4 regions of the Paenibacillus sp. OSY-SE genome follow, and region 4 is predicted to be linked to each of the others. Evidence: riboswitches for the same ligand, from Rfam matches in the RefSeq annotation. Region 4 holds a riboswitch; each other region holds the start of a gene.

Region 1 (4,213 bases), on a different contig from region 4:
AATGCCGTCAATGAACGGACCGCTGTCTTCGCCTTCCGAACCGAGCCACGATTGATATGGGAATCGTCCCATCTCAACAATTTCGCGCACGGTGAAGTTGAGCGGAGGCAGCGCCTCCTGCTGCAGCACCGCCATCAACTGCGATAACGCCTTGCGCTTATAAGAGGCAAGCGCCCGTCCCTGAATGCGGACACGTCCGGCAGACACGGTATCCGCCCCCGATACGAGCGACAAGAGCGTCGATTTCCCGCTTCCGTTCGGTCCGATGATGCCGACCCATTCTCCCGGCTGCACGGAAAGCGATACGTTGTCGAGCACCGTTTTGTCGCCATAACGTTTGCACAGCCGCTCCGCGTGAATGATTGGTTCCGCTGATTGCGCCTCCTGCTGTGCCGGCATATGTCTCATGACCATTTCCCCCGTTTCGCACGCTTGTTCCGTATAAGCAGGTAAGCAAAAAATGGCGCGCCGATAAATGCAGTCACCACGCCGAGAGGAATTTCCGTCGGCGCAAACGCCGTTCTTGCAATCGTATCCGCCCACATCACATAGATTGCGCCGCCCACCGCTGAGAGCGGAATCAAATAGCGGTAATCCGGACCGACGATTAAACGCAATATGTGCGGAACGACCAAGCCGACAAAGCCGATGACGCCAGATACGGACACCGCCGCCGCCGTAATTAATGTGGCGGTAAGCAGCACTACCCACTTCGTGCGCTCCACATGAAGCCCGAGATGAGAGGCCTGCCGCTCGCCCAATGCGAGCAGATTAAGCGGTCTTGCATAGGAAATGAGAATAATGATGCCGATAGCCAAGTAAGGGCCCAGCACAACCGTATAGGACCATCCGCGCAGCGCCAAGCTGCCCATGACCCAGAACAATATTTCGTTAATCGTTTGCTTCGTCATCGCGACTAGGAAGGAGACGATCGCGCCAAGAAAGGCTTGCATAACGACCCCAGACAAAATAAGCGTTTCAATCGGGATTTTCCCGCCGTCATTGGCAAGCCGCATGACGATAATAAGCGTCAACGTCCCTGTTGCGAACGCGACGACCGGAATGGTCCACTCTCCGAGCAGCGCGTATTGGAGCCCGAAGTATATAAGAAGAGCCGCGCCGACGGACGCGCCGGACGATACGCCCAGAGTGTACGGGTCAGCCAACGGATTGCGCAGCACGCCTTGAAACGCGGTGCCTGCCACACCGAGCGCTGCTCCGACCAACATCGCAAGCACGACACGCGGAAAGCGCACCTTCATCATAATTTGCGCAGAGGCGTCATCCCAGGTCACCGGAACGATAGAGTCCAAGCCCGGTATATGATGGAGCAAGATGCGTGTCATTTCACCTAAAGGCATCTGCACCGAGCCGACAGCCAAACATCCCAGAACGGACAAGAGGAGAAGCGCAAAGCTCGCTCCTCCATACCATACAATCTTTTTCATCTATTTCTCCACATCGGTTATTTCACCAAGTCAGGGTAAATCGCTTTTGCAACGGCTTTGAGCCCCTCCGCCACACGAGGTCCCGGACGGCTGATCAAATTCTGATCCACAGCGATAACTTGGTTGTTTTTAATCGCGTTAATGTTATTCCACCCGCTGCGTCCGCGGATGATTTCTTCCAATGACTTGTTCGTATCCTGGTCGACAACCCCTTGGGTGTACAAAATGACGTCTGGATTCGACTTGATGATGTTCTCCTCGTTGATTTGCACCCAGCCTTCCGCATCCGCTGCTACGTTCGCAGCGCCGGCAAGCTCGATCATCTCATTCATGAACTCACCGCGGCCTACTGTCCAACCTGGGGAGAACTCAATGTAGACTTTTTTCTTGTCGGTAACGCTTTGCACAGCAGTTTGTACTTCTTCGCGCGCTTTCTTCATTTGCTCAACGACTGCTTGCGCTTCTTTTTGACGATCCGTAATTTGACCGTACAGTTCTATGTTTTTAATAACGTCATCATATGTCTTCGGTTCCACTTTGAAAATTTTAATGCCCAGCTCGCGGAATTTGTTCACGACTGGCTCTTTCATGGAGATGCCGGTGAAGACAATATCTGGCTTCGCTGCAATAATCGCCTCTTCATTCGGCTTTACGATACCGCCCATCTTCGCCTTCGAAGCGGCTGCTTCTGGATAGTCGTCATAGTCGGATACCCCGACGATTTGTTCATCCAAGCCAAGAGCAAACAACGACTCTGTCTCTGCCGGCGACACCGAGATGATGCGCTCCGGCGCTTTGTCGAAGGTGAACTCTTCACCAGTGACGTCTTTCACAGTAAGCGGATATGTCGTCTTCGCAGCGTCATCCTGCTTCGATTGCTCTGTATTGGAAGCTTCTTCATTTGTGTTCTCCTGCTGCGCCGCCGTGTTGTCGGAAGGCTTCACTTCCTCTGTGCTCGCGCCGCAAGCCGTCAAGCTTACTGCCAAAATAACTGCCAATACGGCTGCCAATGTTTTATTCAGCCATTTGTGCATAAATGTCCCTCTCCCTTGCTTAATATATTCCTTGAGTGTGAATCGTCTTCTGTGAACTGGAGCAAACGCGGTAAACGCAGCGCAATAATGGTCAGGTGACGAGCATATCCCTTCATCTATGTACAATAGGTTGTCAAAGAACACAGTGTTAAAAAACCCCCGATCCTGCGGATCGGGGGACTTCGTCTCACTTAGCCTATAAGGTACGACACGGCATAGCCAGCGTCATGCTTGCCGCAACAGCGGTATCGACAGCGTCTTGCATTGCCTCATGCCATACTTCGTAGACGTGATCCCTTCCGCGAAGGATATTGCTCGTCTATCTTCAGGCAGGTCTCCTGACTTAGGAGCTGCACGTTGCCGCTCGCCTTCCCGTCGCCGCATCCGAACATCTGTACATCCGGCGCCGCATCGACAGTGGCTTCATGAGCGCAACACTCCATTCACAGTGGCGGGACCGCGCCGGAATTTCACCGGCTTCCCTATTAACCTTGGGCATGGATCATATATTAGATCGGATCAATCGTATCCGTACACGCAAGGGCCTGAAGAAATTGCACTATTCATTTGTCCGTTCAAGCATTGAACTTGATAATAGATTATAGGGGAAAAGCTCCGTTCTTGCAATAAGGTTGCTCACAAGGGCAACCTGTCTCCCGATACAAATCAACAATCCGGCCATCTCGCGCCCCGGCTGCCCCCGCTATAGAGAGGGAAAACGCTCAGCGCGCAGGAACACCCATTTGCGCGCGCAACGCTTCGCCGTAATCATAACACCGCCGCCAATCGGCGCAGCCGCCTCCCAGAACGATTTGCGCGGGAATGCGAGCGTGTGCAGTCTCCGTACAATGCCGCCGTGGGTCACCACGAGCACGTCCGGGCGCGCCATTCGGCCAGACGCACCTTGCACGAAGCGGTCAGTCCGAATCCGAGCTTTTCGGTTCCTGCTCGTTCGCAGTGGACGATTCTGGGTGCGAGCCACACCTGACTGTTCCGGCACGGTGCGGATTTGCGCCCGCGCATTTCTCAGTATCTCCCACCATACATGTGCCGTACGCGTGCAGAATGACTGCCACGGTTCTCCCCGCGGCGGCTGCACGGACGACATATCATCCAGCCACTTTCGATATTGGGGCTCTTCCTTCAGATCGTTATAGGTCAAGCCTTCCCACATGCCGAAGTCGTACTCTCGCAGCCGTGTATCAACAGATGCTTCTCGGCTGTCGCGAGGCCGCAAGTACGCGATCGTTTCGCGGCAGCGGCGCATATCGCTTGTGTAGAGGATCGGAGCGGGGTGCGCCAATGCCCGGCGCAAAGGCCCCAGCTCCTCTGAAGCCTGTGGCAGGATGGAATCATCCGTATAACTAATATAACGCCGTTCTACATTCGCCTGCGTCAATCCGTGCCGCACGATCGCGAATCGCACGATGGTATCTCGTACGCCCTTTTTTCTGCGTACATTCCGTTTGGACATCGCACCTCTTGTTACCATTCCAGATGGGCTTGCTCCTGATCGGCGCCTCTTCTGACGGGGAGCTTTATATTGTCGTGTCAGTCTCATTTCATTCTTACTCCTTCATCCGCCATTCATCTACAGGAGCCATCCCCCGCGCGCATATAGCAGCACGGCAGCGATGACTGTGAAGCCCAGTGTACTGCCTGTCAGCAGACTGCAGGCAGCCGGAATATGCTGTGCTTGCAAAGGCTGGACCTCGTCTCCCATATAAGCAC
Region 2 (4,213 bases), on a different contig from region 4:
GGTGGCCTTTCGAGCATCATGTCGCTGTATGACAATCCGAGTGAGCAAAATAGTGAAAGCGAGGCGGGGAAATGAAGGGGAAGTCGGTTATCATCACGGGCGGTTCCAGCGGTATGGGCAAGGCGATGGCTGCGCGTATGGCACAGGAGGGCGCATGGGTCGTCATAACAGGACGATCGGCAGAGAAGCTGGAGGCGGCAAAAGGCGAAATAGAAACATTCGCAGGACAGGTGCTTACCGTACAAATGGATGTGCGTCAGCCGGCAGATGTACAGCGTATGGTGGACGAAGCAGTGGCTGCCTTCGGACGAATCGACGCGCTCATTAACAATGCAGCAGGCAATTTTCTATGTCCAGCAGAGGATTTGTCAATCAATGGCTGGAATGCGGTCATCAACATTGTGTTGAACGGGACGTTCTATTGCAGCCAAGCGGTCGGAAAGTATTGGATTGCCGAGGGCATTCCGGGCAGCATTGTCAACATGGTGGCCACATATGCGTGGGATGCCGGACCGGGGGTTATTCACTCGGCTAGCGCCAAAGCGGGTGTGCTCGCCATGACGCGCACGCTTGCGGTGGAATGGGGACGCCGCTATGGCATCCGAGTCAACGCCATCGCACCTGGCTTAATCGAGCGCACCGGTGGCGCAGATAAGCTCGTTCCATCCGAGGAAGCCGGACGGCGCATGCTTGACAGCGTACCGCTAGGACGCTTGGGCACACCGGAAGAGATTGCGGGGCTTGCCGCTTTTCTGCTCTCGCCGGATGCAGCGTATATGAACGGCGCGTGCTTGACGTTGGATGGAGGGCAATCGCTGCACCAAACGTTTATATAACTGGCTAATACCGGTTATTACAAAAAGATGCTTACGGATACAAATGGCCATCTTCAGGGGCGCTATATTCCCGGCATTTAATCCCCACCAGGTCAATATGATTTCAATGGCAGACCTGATTAGGTGTGGGTCATGCAGCAGGCCGAGGCCAGAGGAGTTCATAAGCTAATTGCAAGCAGTTGAAGCCCGCCTGCATGGATGAAGACCAACAATTCCACAACCAATGGCGGGTATCTCAAATCCGAAAATTATGGTGATTTTGCTCTTCTCATGTCCAAGTTTATCAAGGAATACAACCAGCAGTTCGGTATCGACCTTTACGGTGTATCCTTAGCCAACGAACCCAATTCGATGACTTTCCTGTCTTGGGATTCCAGTGAATGGAATTCTACGAACATCCAGGTGTTCCTGAAAGACTATCTGAAGCAGGCAATGGTGAATCAAGGGGTGCAGGGCAGGGACCTTCTATTCCTTCGAACAGTGGGAAATTTCGGGCTATAATAGCGCCCAAGAGCGTAGTAACCTATGTCGGACAAAATGGTTCTGCAGATGATCCTCCGAATCAAACGTTGACTGATGATCTGGATGACTGGTCCAAGACTAGCTCCCATACAAGCGGATTGGCATTGGATTCATCCAATCGTTTTTATTTCAATGGAGATACGTCACGGGTAAAGCGTACCGATGGCACAACACAAAGCTTTGTTTATAATCTTCAGAATATAATCAATTTTAGTGCGACCGTATACCATTTCAGTGTCTGGGATGGCGGGGCATTCTACACCTCTTCCGACAATCAGAACTGGACGAAAGTCGTTCATGTGAGCACACCGGGCGTTTATACGGGAAGTCAATGGTACAAAAAAATGTATTCTCCCCAAACCTTACTGCCAGCGGGCACAAATTATGTGAAGGTCGAGTTGTCAGGTGCCGATTCTTGGGAGAAGCAGGTATCCAAGATGGTGATCAACTATATGCCATAACATAAAGAAGTTGTATTTTCGCGACCGATTATTATTATTTCGGTGTCAGATTGATATAGCAACCTGGAAAATCGAATAGACTTTCATGCTGCTGAAGCAGGGCGATTATGCGACGACGTCCTGCTTTTTTTCGTGCGAAAGAGAAAGAAATTGAATGGCCCAATTGAATTTCGTCAGCTTGTTTTTTATGTCAAATATCTTGCTTCTTCGCAGAAAAATGTGTATGCTACGATAAGAGCCTATATTTAGTGTCTGTTTAAGAGAGTACATACTAAATATGGATTATTTAACTGAATATCATAGAGTAAATAAGGTGTCGAGTTCGACTTAATAGGGAATCCGGTGCAATTCCGGAGCTGTCCCCGCAACTGTAAGTGTGGACGAGATGGGCATTGCCACTGTATTATGGATCTCTGAGAGTCGCTGATATGGGAAGGGCCCACAGTAGGATGACACACAAGTCAGGAGACCTGCCTATTTACTTGGTTTCGCATCTTCGGGGGATGAGAAGTGGAAACGACACGCTGCAGAGTGCTTGGTGAAGCAACAAGCGCTGTACTTTTTTGTTGTCGTTTTAAGCTCATCTACCAGATTAGGTGGGCTTTTTCTATGGAAAAAATCACAGAATCATGTTTGCAATGCTTCTAGCAATGGAGGGTCACTGATGCGTATCGTGTTTGACTCAAAGACCGGAAACGTGAAGCGCTTCGTCAATAAGCTTGATCTGGAGTGTATTCAAGTCGCAGACGGGCTGACTGTCGAAGAACCATTCGTCTTAATTACATATTCGACTGGATTCGGACAAGCGCCTCAATCGACTTTGAAATTTTTGGAGAATAATGGCGACATGCTGCAAGGGGTGGTCTCCAGTGGTAATATGAATTGGGGCGAACTTTATGGAAGGGCAGCGGACCGTATTTCCGAAATGTACTCAGTTCCCGTATTAATGAAATTCGAACTGAGCGGTACCAATAAAGATGTGGAGCGTTTTAAACAGGAGGTAAACGAAATTGTCGATGCAACTATCAAATTGGATTCAGCTTAACAATGAAATTATGGTGTTAAAAGATGGAAAGTATCAGTTTGAAAAAGACCGTGAGGCGGCTAGAAGTTATTTTGTCGATTATGTGAATCAAAACACGGTCTTCTTTCACGATTTGAGAGAGAAAATCGATTATCTCATTGAGCATGACTACTACGAACAGGAGCTGTTCGATAAATATAGTTTTGCTGAAGTCAAGAAGTTGTACGAGATGGTGTATCAGAAGAAGTTCAGATTTCCTTCGTTTATGAGCGCTTTTAAGTTCTACAACAACTACGCTATGAAGACGAATGACGGAACGAAGTTTTTAGAGCGGTACGAAGATCGCATTGCGGTCGTCTCCCTCTTCTTGGGCAATGGTGACATGAAGAAGGCGATGGAATACGCGGAGCTCTTCATTTCGCAGGAATACCAGCCAGCAACGCCGACCTTCCTGAATGCAGGGAAGAAGCGGCGCGGTGAATTGGTAAGCTGCTTCTTGCTGGAGATCGACGATTCGATGAACTCGATCGGATTCGCCATTAATTCTGCCTTGCAATTAAGTAAAATTGGCGGCGGCGTAAGCTTGAGCTTGAGCAAAATCCGCGCAGCTGACGAACAGATCAAAGGCTTGGACGGCAAAGCGAGCGGTGTGCTGCCGGTAATGAAATTGTTTGAAGATTGCTTCTCCTATGCGAATCAATTGGGTCAACGCGATGGCAGCGGGGTCGTTTACTTAAACATTTTCCATGCCGACATTCATGAGTTTTTGGATACGAAAAAGATTAACAGCGATGAGAAAATTCGTATCAAAACGCTGTCGCTTGGCGTCGTAGCTCCTAATAAATTTTTCGAATTGGTAGAGAAAGATAAAGATATGTATCTCTTCTACCCGCATACGGTATATAAAGAGTACGGCATGCATATGGACGATATGGATATCACAGCCATGTATGATGAGCTCGTCAACAACCCGAATGTCCGCAAAAAACGAGTTGTTGCCCGAGACCTTATCATTAAAATTGCACAAATCCAGATGGAATCCGGTTACCCATACCTGATGTTTGTCGATAACGCCAATGAATATCATGCGCTGAAAGAAATTGGGCGTGTTAAATTTTCCAACCTGTGCAGTGAGATTGCGCAGTTAAGTGAAGTATCCTCGATCAATGATTACGGTGAAGAGGATGTAATCAATCGCGATATTTCTTGTAACCTGGGCTCACTTAACATCGTTAACGTGATGCAGAACAAGCGGATGAAAGAGACGGTTCATCGTTCGATGGATGCGCTAACCGAAGTGAGCGACCGCAGCGACATTTCGATTGTCCCTTCAGTAGCGAAGGCGAACCGCGAACTGCATTCCGTTGGGC
Region 3 (4,213 bases), on a different contig from region 4:
CTACGCCTCCAAATAAGCCCGAAGCGCTTCCACTCCCACGTTCTCCATGGTTGAAACCTCGAAAATATGCTCTACGCCCGCCGCTTGCAGATAAGCTCTCGCTTGCGCGATATCCTCATCCGCCCGGGCCAGCTCCACCTTGGTCACAATTCCAATCACCGGCTTGGCGAATACCGTCGCAAAGGCCGGCGGAAAATAGCTTTCTTCCTTCGTGCAATCTTGCACAAGCCCGATGACATCCGCATCGACGCTGGAGACAAGCAGCATCTTGTACAAATAACGATTCTCGATGCATTCCCCCGGCGTATCGATCGCTTGCTCGAAAGTCTCCACGGCTTGCGTCTTCTTGTAGGCAATCTCCTGACCGTGCAGCCGTTGGCACAGCGTGGTCTTGCCCGAGCCGGTGCTTCCGGCAAATATGATTTTCTTCATGTCGCTTCCCCTACGTTCTCGTAATCTTCGCACCCGAGAAGCCGAGAATGTTCTGCAAGCCAAGCAGCACTTCACTCACGGCGGAATCCACGGAGGATACATCGCCCGTAATAACGAGCGACCCGCTGAAGCGATCGACGAAGCCGATCTGCACGCCAGCCGCCTTGGTCGCGATGTCCGCCGCAATAATGGAGGCTTCGCTTGGCGTAATAGTCATAATGCCGATGGCATCCTTCGCCTCGGTTCCCAAGCCCAGCTTCTTGTAAATATCCGGGTTGGGATTCGCGATAATATGAGCCAGCGTGACCTGTTTCCCAGGTACGTACTCCTGAATGACGCGTTGTTTTTCGTTGTGTTGTTGGTCCATACCCTCATCCCATCTCATGTAAAAAACCGTGAAATAGCTGTAAAAAAACATAAAGACCCCTTAAAAAGTTCACACGGAATTTTTAAGAAGCCTCTTCGCTTTTATTTGTATGCAACACGCCTTTGTGTTACTTTTACTATATTTTAACCTGCAAACGTTGTCAATATCATTACGGCTGGAATTTAATTGCTATTCAAGATTGAAACATTTTGTTCAAAATTTCAACGACGTCGGATGCGGCAGGAACACGCGGATTCGTGGCCGTGCATCCGTCTTGCAGCGCACCCTCGGCAATCGCCGCGCTCATCTCTTTCACCGTGCCTAGTTCCACGTTGCAGTCCCGCAGCGTCTGCGGCATGCGCAATTGCTTCTGCAGCTGCTTGATCGCCTGCACCAGACTGCGAACGCCGCTCTTCGCATTGGAAGCCGGCAACCCCAAGCTCTTGGAGATTTCGGCGTATCTGGCTGCCGCCGCATTGCTCTCCTCTTTGCCGTAACCCGGCTTGTAATCGGCATTGAATTCAATCACATACGGCAATAGCAGCGAATTCATGCGTCCGTGCGCAATCTTGAATTTGGCTCCGGCCACATGCGCGATGCCATGGTTAAGCCCGAGCGACGCAATATTGAACGCCATACCCGCCAGGCAAGAGGCATTATGCATTTTCTCGCGCGCCTCAAGGTCGTTCCCGTCCTTGTAGGCTCTTGGCAAATACGCAAAAACCAGCTTGATCGCCTTCTCTGCCAAAGCATCGGAAATATCGTTCGCTTTGGTGGATACATACGCTTCGATCGCGTGGGTCAGCACGTCCATTCCCGTATCGGCGGTAATGAAGTCCGGCACGCTCTTGACTAATTCTGGGTCCAAGATGGCTTCTTGTGGCAGCATGTCATCGGACACCAGCGGGTATTTGATGTTCTTCTTCTTGTCGCTGATGACGGAGAACGACGTGACTTCCGAGCCCGTTCCGCTCGTTGTCGGAATCGCCACGAACGGCATATCGCGCTGGTCCAAGATTTTCTGAGCGAAAATCTTCATCGCCTTGGCCGCATCGATCGCGGAACCGCCGCCAATCGCAATCATAAGATCGGCCTGGAACGCTCCGAGCGCTTCCACGCCCTCTGTCACGACTTCGACCGGAGGATCGGGAACAATATTGCTGAAAATGTATTGTTCGTTGCTTTCATGCAGCCGTTCAAACAGCATGTTAATCATCCCCGACTTGACCATGAACGGGTCTGTGACGATGAAGATCCGCTTATTCCGCCATTCCGTCAGGCGATCCAGCGCGCCTTGTCCCATATAGATGTCGGTTTTCATAGAAATTTTGTCCATGTAAGGCACCTCCAAGGAGTAATTGGCAACAAAAAAAGAGACCTTTAAAAGAACGGATTCCTTTAAAAGCCTCTTTGCTTATGATATATGGTGCACGCCATTGTGCAACTCGCAATCATTCAATTGTCTACCACCACTTTACACCGTTATCCGGATACTCGTCAACCGGATCTTGGCAGCCGTTATCCGCACGTGAGCGGCAGATGGTGAAAAAAAAAGGGACATGCACCTCACTGTGCATCTGTTCTTCGGCATTGAAGAACCTCCCGTTTGCTTAGCCATACCTCATTGTACGTGTTCGGCGGCGACCACCCGGCCTTGCCGACAGCAGCGTCGGCAGCCCTCTTGCAACGGAAAAAAAGCCTAGCGAGGCGGTAAACGTCACTAGACTTGTAAACCAGCCACTTTCGCCTCGAAATGACTGGTCAGACAAAGTTACTAGGCAAACGACCTGACTTAAGACCGAGCATTCGATCTATCACAGTGGCGGGACCGCGTTGGATTTGCACCAAACTTCCATTGCCTATAACTTTTTCTATTGTGTATGACGTGAATGGGCGTCCATTCGACATTATTATAGCATAAACAATCGCGTTGGCAATATGTAAGATATGAATTTCAACAGTTTTCCATGTTTGACACATATAACGTAAATGCCAGTATGACGGTGGTAGAGCATCTTTCGAGATACCTCTACTCTGCTGATGCGGGACTTCCTTCATTTTATACAAATTCCCCTATGACCGTAATACCACCACAGATGAACAATTAGTGTAAGTAAACCTGTGTTCATTCTCATGGGTGAAATAAGGGCTTAGGCATTTCATGACCGCCTTCGTAATAAATGGAAATCGTAATTGACATACTACGAGGAAGGGGCCTTCCCAACTCCGACGCGGTAGAGACAACACAAGGGAACGAACAATTGATAAGGAATAAGATGAAGATGGGGCTTACTAAAATGGTTAATAAAATGATGGATTTTATCAAATATAAAGGGGCTGTATGGAAAATCCCATTAGCTGCAGCACTGTCATGGGAGCTCGCGGAGTGGGCCGGATCTAAACATCCTTACTTGGCTCCTCTGACGGTCATTTTGTCCATCCAATTAACAGTTGACAAGTCCATACAATTTGCATGGCAGCGCATCATGGGGACAATTGCCGGCGTTCTTTTCACTGCATCAATAGCGCCCTATGTTGGTTTAAACGGCTGGAGCATAGGCTTCCTCCTTTTTGTAGGGGCTCTAATCGTAACGTGGCTGAAGTTGGATCATGCTATAATGATCCAAGTTGCTCTCAGCATTTTATTGGTAATGTACTTTCAAAGCAAGATGCCCAGCTATTCCCTTGATCGGATACGTGATACCGTTATCGGCGCTGTCATTGCCCTACTGATCCATATGCTGATATTCCCCCCCGATTCCGTTAACAAAGCCAAAAAAAAGATGATCCATTTCACGGACCATCTATCCAATCATTTTATAAACATCGCACTTTGGGTAAAAGAGGGCTGCTCCTCGAGTGAAGCCCAAACATTGCAAACAGAATTGCAAACCTTATTCCGGGAACTTCATCAAGCGACAACCGAGTTGGATAAAGCGGAGCAAAGTGTGCGTTACAATCCGCTAGGCCGCAAAAAACGCGATATCTTAAAAAAATTAAACCAGAAAATGCATCAACTTCGGTCTGGCTATGCCAATTCTGCCGACATGATACGAGTTCTTGCGAAATGGTCCGAAAGCGGCAATTTTGCGAAAGAGGATCAACGGATTTGGGCCGTTCATTTGAATACGTTAGCGGGGTTTGTAAAGGACTGGAAAAGTGTATTGGATGACCCAGCCTCATTCAGCTTGGCTTCCAATGGCTCAGCCCTGCAAATAAAAGCGCCTGCCCATATGGAGAACTATCAGTACCCGCTTGCGTTATATATGAACGCCGAACAAGTCATTCAAGATTTCCAAAATATGGATTTTTCCAATAAAGCCCTGTAATCTTCAGCAGTATCCACATCCATGAACAAGTCCGGGTTTGCGAAATCGATGCAAATTCCCGATTTTTCCTTTCGAATAAGATGTC
Region 4 (4,213 bases):
ATCTATGTTATATAATAAAAAAGTCCTGAAGCATATTGAACATCAGCTTAGAAAATGGGATGAAAGTAATACCAATTCATAAAGATAGAGGATTATTTACATAAAAATTGGTAGATCTTATTCGCAGTATGTCCACATGACACAAGCTGATCATTCAACAATGTGCAAAGATCGAGGTGCCGGACTGAGGCTTAGCCATCAGCCAGCGGCTGCGCCATCTCATGGGCAGGGATACAGAGGTCGTAATCGAACCGGGGGCAAGCAGGTATGGATGGCACGCCTGCCTGCTGCAATGGCATGAAAAAAGGGAGATGTGCATGAATGAATAGTGGCATGAGGCAGAAAAGTACACAAGTGCTGGAGGAGAAAGCGGTGCTGGCCGCATTGGAGCAGTCGCTCGCCATGATCGAGTTTAACATCCAGGGTGAAGTTCTTTGGGCGAACAATCTATTTGCTCAGACGATGGGGTATACGGCGTCAGAACTTGTCGGCAAGCACCATCGGATGTTTTGCACGCAACAGTTTGTCGGCAGTTCGGAGTATGATACGTTTTGGGAGAATTTGCGGAACGGTATAAAATTTCAACAGAAAATCGCCCGGGTAGCGAAAAATGGGGACCTGGTGTGGCTTGAAGCAACGTATATGCCGGTTCTGGATGATACCGGCCACACAGTGGCTGTCTTGAAGGTGGCGACCGACATCACGCCAAGGGAAAACGCCGCCTCCCGAATGAAGGACGAGCTGCGGCTGATGGCGGAAGAGTTGCTGAAGCGGACGGAAGAAGGCGTGGAGCGCAACCAGCAGGTTGCGGCAGCCATTCAGCGCGCGGTGACTGACAGTGAAGAAAACTTAACCCTCCTGCGGCAATTGGAAGATGAATACAAGTCCATCAAAGGAATTGTTCAGATGATCCAGGATTTTGCCTCACAAACCCACCTGCTGGGCCTGAACGCGGCGATTGAGGCGGCCCATGCCGGGGAGCATGGCCTAGGGTTTCAGGTGGTTGCCGCCGAGGTACGGAAGCTGGCGGAGCATGTCCAAGAGGCGGCCAAGGAAGTCCAAGCCGCCATCGAGGGAATCGCCGATAAGGTAGGACATGTCGGCGGGGGGACGAAGAACTCCCGGGACGCAATCGTCGAATGTCAGCATCAAATTAAGCAAGCCACTGAGGAGTTTGCCAACATCGGCAAAGCAGCGGGTAATCTGGATGCGCAGGCGAAAACATTGAGTTTAATGATGTAACGAGGGTTGGACATTCATATCACAAAGAAATCAAAAAGAGCGTTTTAGCCCGTCAGCAGGCTTGAAACGCTCTTTTTGTTGTCCGGCAAATCGACGTGCAATGAGTTCCGTCACAGGCGGCGCTATATCAATCAAGCTATGATTCATCATAGAGATTCACGCAATTCAATTACAGAAAATTCAACCTGATAAAAATTGAATAGAAAACTGAGCGGAGATCAGGGAAAGAGGTGCGATTCCTCTACAGGCCCTAGCTACTGTGAAGCGGACGAAATCCCATTGATGTCACTGGAACCATTGCCGGGAAGGCGGGAAAGTAGAATGATGCCAAGTCAGGAGACCTCCTCTGTTCAGCCTTGCAGCAACTTCTAAGGGAACAGTTGTCTATAGCAGAGAACCCAGGCACAAGTGTGTTCATTTCATAACATACTTGGATACTGCTTTTTCTTCGTATGGACACGAGACCTTTAGGTTTCGTGTTTTTTTGTTCCCTTTTTAGAGGTTGTAAGTTAACTCGGGACAGGAGAGGGAAAGATGGATTACATCAAAAATCCCAAGCGGATTGAAGAAAAAAGCTTTGAAATTATACAGGAAATCATTACGGAAACAAGACCTGAATATGCGTTCCGCAATCGTGAAGAGGAGCTGGTCATGAAACGGGCGATTCATACGACGGCGGATTTTGATTATTTGGATAATCTCGTGTTCACGCATGATGCCTTGACGAAAATACGCGAAACGATCCGGCAGGGCGGCATCATTTTTACCGATACGAATATGGCCCTGAGCGGCATGAATAAAAAGCTGCTGGAGCAATACGGCTGCCGCTACCGCTGCTACGTCAATGAGCCGCAAACGGCGGAAGTTGCCCAACAGCAAGGCATCACTCGCTCCATGGCCGGGATTCAGCTTGCTGCCAGAGAGGCAGGGCGGAAATTGTTTGTCATCGGCAATGCGCCTACCGCCGTCTATCAAATTTTAGAGATGGAGGCTGCCGGCGAATTGGATGTAGAAGCCGTCGTCGGTGTGCCGGTTGGATTTGTCGGAGCGGCCGAATCGAAAGAAGCGCTCTATGAAAGTGACATTCCGGCGGTCGTTGCCCGCGGGCGGAAGGGCGGAAGCAATCTGGCGGCGGCCATCATGAACGCCGTGCTGTACGCGATGTAAGAAGAGGTGGCCCGATGGCAGACTACGTGTATTATGAGGGAAAAAAATTGCGCAAAGGCTATACGACAGGCACTTGCGCGGCTGCGGCGGCCAAAGCGGCTGCGGCCATGATCATCAAGCAGGAGAAAATAGCCGAAGTTAAGATAATCACGCCGAACGGAACATGCTTGCAGCTTCCGGTGGACAAGCAGCAATTCGATCGGCATACGGCAACGGCCGCCGTTCAAAAAGACGGCGGCGATGATATCGATGCGACGCATGGAATGTGGATTTTTGCGCAGGTCACCTTGAATGCGAACGGGGACATCAGAATCGACGGCGGGCAAGGCGTCGGGCGCGTGACGCAAAAGGGCATTGCGGTCCCGGTCGGGGAAGCGGCCATCAATCCGGTGCCGCGCCGAATGATTACTGCGGCCGTGCGGGAAGAGATCGGCCCCGATCGAGGGGCGGATATCATCATTTTCGCGCCGGAAGGCGAAGAGCGCGCGGAGCGCACCATGAACAGCCGCCTGGGGATTATCGGCGGGATTTCCATTTTGGGAACGACCGGAATCGTAACTCCGATGTCCGAGGAGGGGTGGAAGCAGTCGCTGTCCATCGAACTCGAAATGAAAAAAGCGCAGGGTTTCCGGAAAGTGATTCTGGTTCCCGGGAATTACGGGGAGCGCTTCGTGGAAGAGCAGCTTGGCATTGACGGCAAATATGTGGTCTCCATGAGCAATTTCGTCGGCTACATGCTCAAAGAAACACAGCGCCTCGCGTTTGAACACGTGCTGATGGTAGGCCATTTAGGCAAATTAATTAAAGTGTCCGCCGGTATTTTCACAACGCACAGCAAAGATGCCGATGCACGGGCAGAAATTTTGGTGGCGAATCTGGCGCTTGCCGGCGCGCCTCTTCCCTTGCTCCAGCGAATTGCGGCCTGCACCACGACGGAAGCCGCCGGAGAAATTATGGTCGCGGAAGGGTATAGCGAGGTTTTGCAGACCATTACGAACAAAGTGAAGCAACGGGCAGAAGAGTTTTTGAAATACAGCAAACCGATTGTGGATATCGACGTCATCACGTTTTCAACCGAACGGGGAATGCTGGCTTCCACTTGCGACATCTCAACCATCAGGGAGGCATGGCGATGATTCATATTGTCGGAATTGGCCCGGGAAGCCCGGAGCTGATGACAGGTGCGGGCGCTTTACTCATTCAGAAGGCAGATGTGATTGTCGGCTCGAAGCGGCAGCTGGGCGAAATCCCGCAGGGCAACCCGGCCGAACGCAAGCTTCTGCCCACGCAGCTCTCGGAGCTGGAAGCATTTTTGCTGGAAAGGATCGGTCAGGACATCGTGCTGCTCGCTTCCGGAGACCCGTTAATATATGGCATCGGAAATTGGGCGTTGCAGAAGTTCCCGCCGGAACAGCTTCAGATTGTTCCCGGGATCAGCTCAATCCAATATTTGTGCAGCCGCTGCGGCATTGCCATGAACGACCTGTACATGACGAGCAGTCACGGAAAACAGCCTGATTTCGACTTTCTGCTCGCGCACCCGAAAGTGGCGATGGTCACGGACAGTAAGCTTGGACCGGCGGAAATCGCCCAGGAAATTCTGCGGCGGAAGCTCCACAAAACGCTCGTTATCGGAGAAAATCTCAGCTATCCCGATGAACGGCTGCACCGATTGAAGCCGGAGCAAGTTGCGGCTCGATATGACATGAATGTGGTGGTGATTTTGGATGAGGGATGAAGCCTTTATTCGCGGCAAGACGCCCATGACCAAGGCGGAGGTCCGTGCCGTATCCATTGACAAATT

The links. A riboswitch is a leader RNA that binds a small molecule or an ion and turns the genes downstream of it on or off. The one in region 4 is predicted to bind cobalamin.
Region 1: it holds a riboswitch for cobalamin, as region 4 does, so the genes downstream of both, A372_RS0121900 (ABC transporter substrate-binding protein) here and A372_RS0104715 (cobalt-precorrin-8 methylmutase) in region 4, are expected to answer to the same signal.
Region 2: it holds a riboswitch for cobalamin, as region 4 does, so the genes downstream of both, nrdI (class Ib ribonucleoside-diphosphate reductase assembly flavoprotein NrdI) here and A372_RS0104715 (cobalt-precorrin-8 methylmutase) in region 4, are expected to answer to the same signal.
Region 3: it holds a riboswitch for cobalamin, as region 4 does, so the genes downstream of both, A372_RS0110390 (1-propanol dehydrogenase PduQ) here and A372_RS0104715 (cobalt-precorrin-8 methylmutase) in region 4, are expected to answer to the same signal.

What each region holds. Positions count from the first base shown of each region.
Region 1 is NZ_ALKF01000194.1:89,223-93,435, reverse strand. Features, by position in the region: gene A372_RS0121910 (ABC transporter ATP-binding protein) at 1-408, opposite strand, end outside; gene A372_RS0121905 (FecCD family ABC transporter permease) at 405-1,448, opposite strand; gene A372_RS0121900 (ABC transporter substrate-binding protein) at 1,466-2,482, opposite strand; cobalamin riboswitch at 2,794-3,004, opposite strand; gene A372_RS0121895 (histidine phosphatase family protein) at 3,186-3,956, opposite strand; gene cbiB (adenosylcobinamide-phosphate synthase CbiB) at 4,074-4,213, opposite strand, start outside.
Region 2 is NZ_ALKF01000200.1:91,336-95,548, forward strand. Features, by position in the region: gene fadH (2,4-dienoyl-CoA reductase) at 72-836, shown strand; gene A372_RS38035 (hypothetical protein) at 1,217-1,819, shown strand; cobalamin riboswitch at 2,113-2,311, shown strand; gene nrdI (class Ib ribonucleoside-diphosphate reductase assembly flavoprotein NrdI) at 2,484-2,864, shown strand; gene nrdE (class 1b ribonucleoside-diphosphate reductase subunit alpha) at 2,836-4,213, shown strand, end outside.
Region 3 is NZ_ALKF01000170.1:43,304-47,516, reverse strand. Features, by position in the region: gene A372_RS0110400 (EutP/PduV family microcompartment system protein) at 1-432, opposite strand; gene A372_RS0110395 (BMC domain-containing protein) at 443-799, opposite strand; gene A372_RS0110390 (1-propanol dehydrogenase PduQ) at 993-2,135, opposite strand; adenosylcobalamin (AdoCbl) riboswitch at 2,528-2,679, opposite strand; gene A372_RS0110380 (FUSC family protein) at 3,082-4,128, shown strand; gene A372_RS0110375 (nucleotidyltransferase family protein) at 4,086-4,213, opposite strand, start outside.
Region 4 is NZ_ALKF01000148.1:31,040-35,252, reverse strand. Features, by position in the region: gene A372_RS0104720 (methyl-accepting chemotaxis protein) at 322-1,242, shown strand; cobalamin riboswitch at 1,431-1,602, shown strand; gene A372_RS0104715 (cobalt-precorrin-8 methylmutase) at 1,777-2,409, shown strand; gene cbiD (cobalt-precorrin-5B (C(1))-methyltransferase CbiD) at 2,424-3,545, shown strand; gene A372_RS0104705 (cobalt-precorrin-7 (C(5))-methyltransferase) at 3,542-4,147, shown strand; gene A372_RS0104700 (decarboxylating cobalt-precorrin-6B (C(15))-methyltransferase) at 4,137-4,213, shown strand, end outside.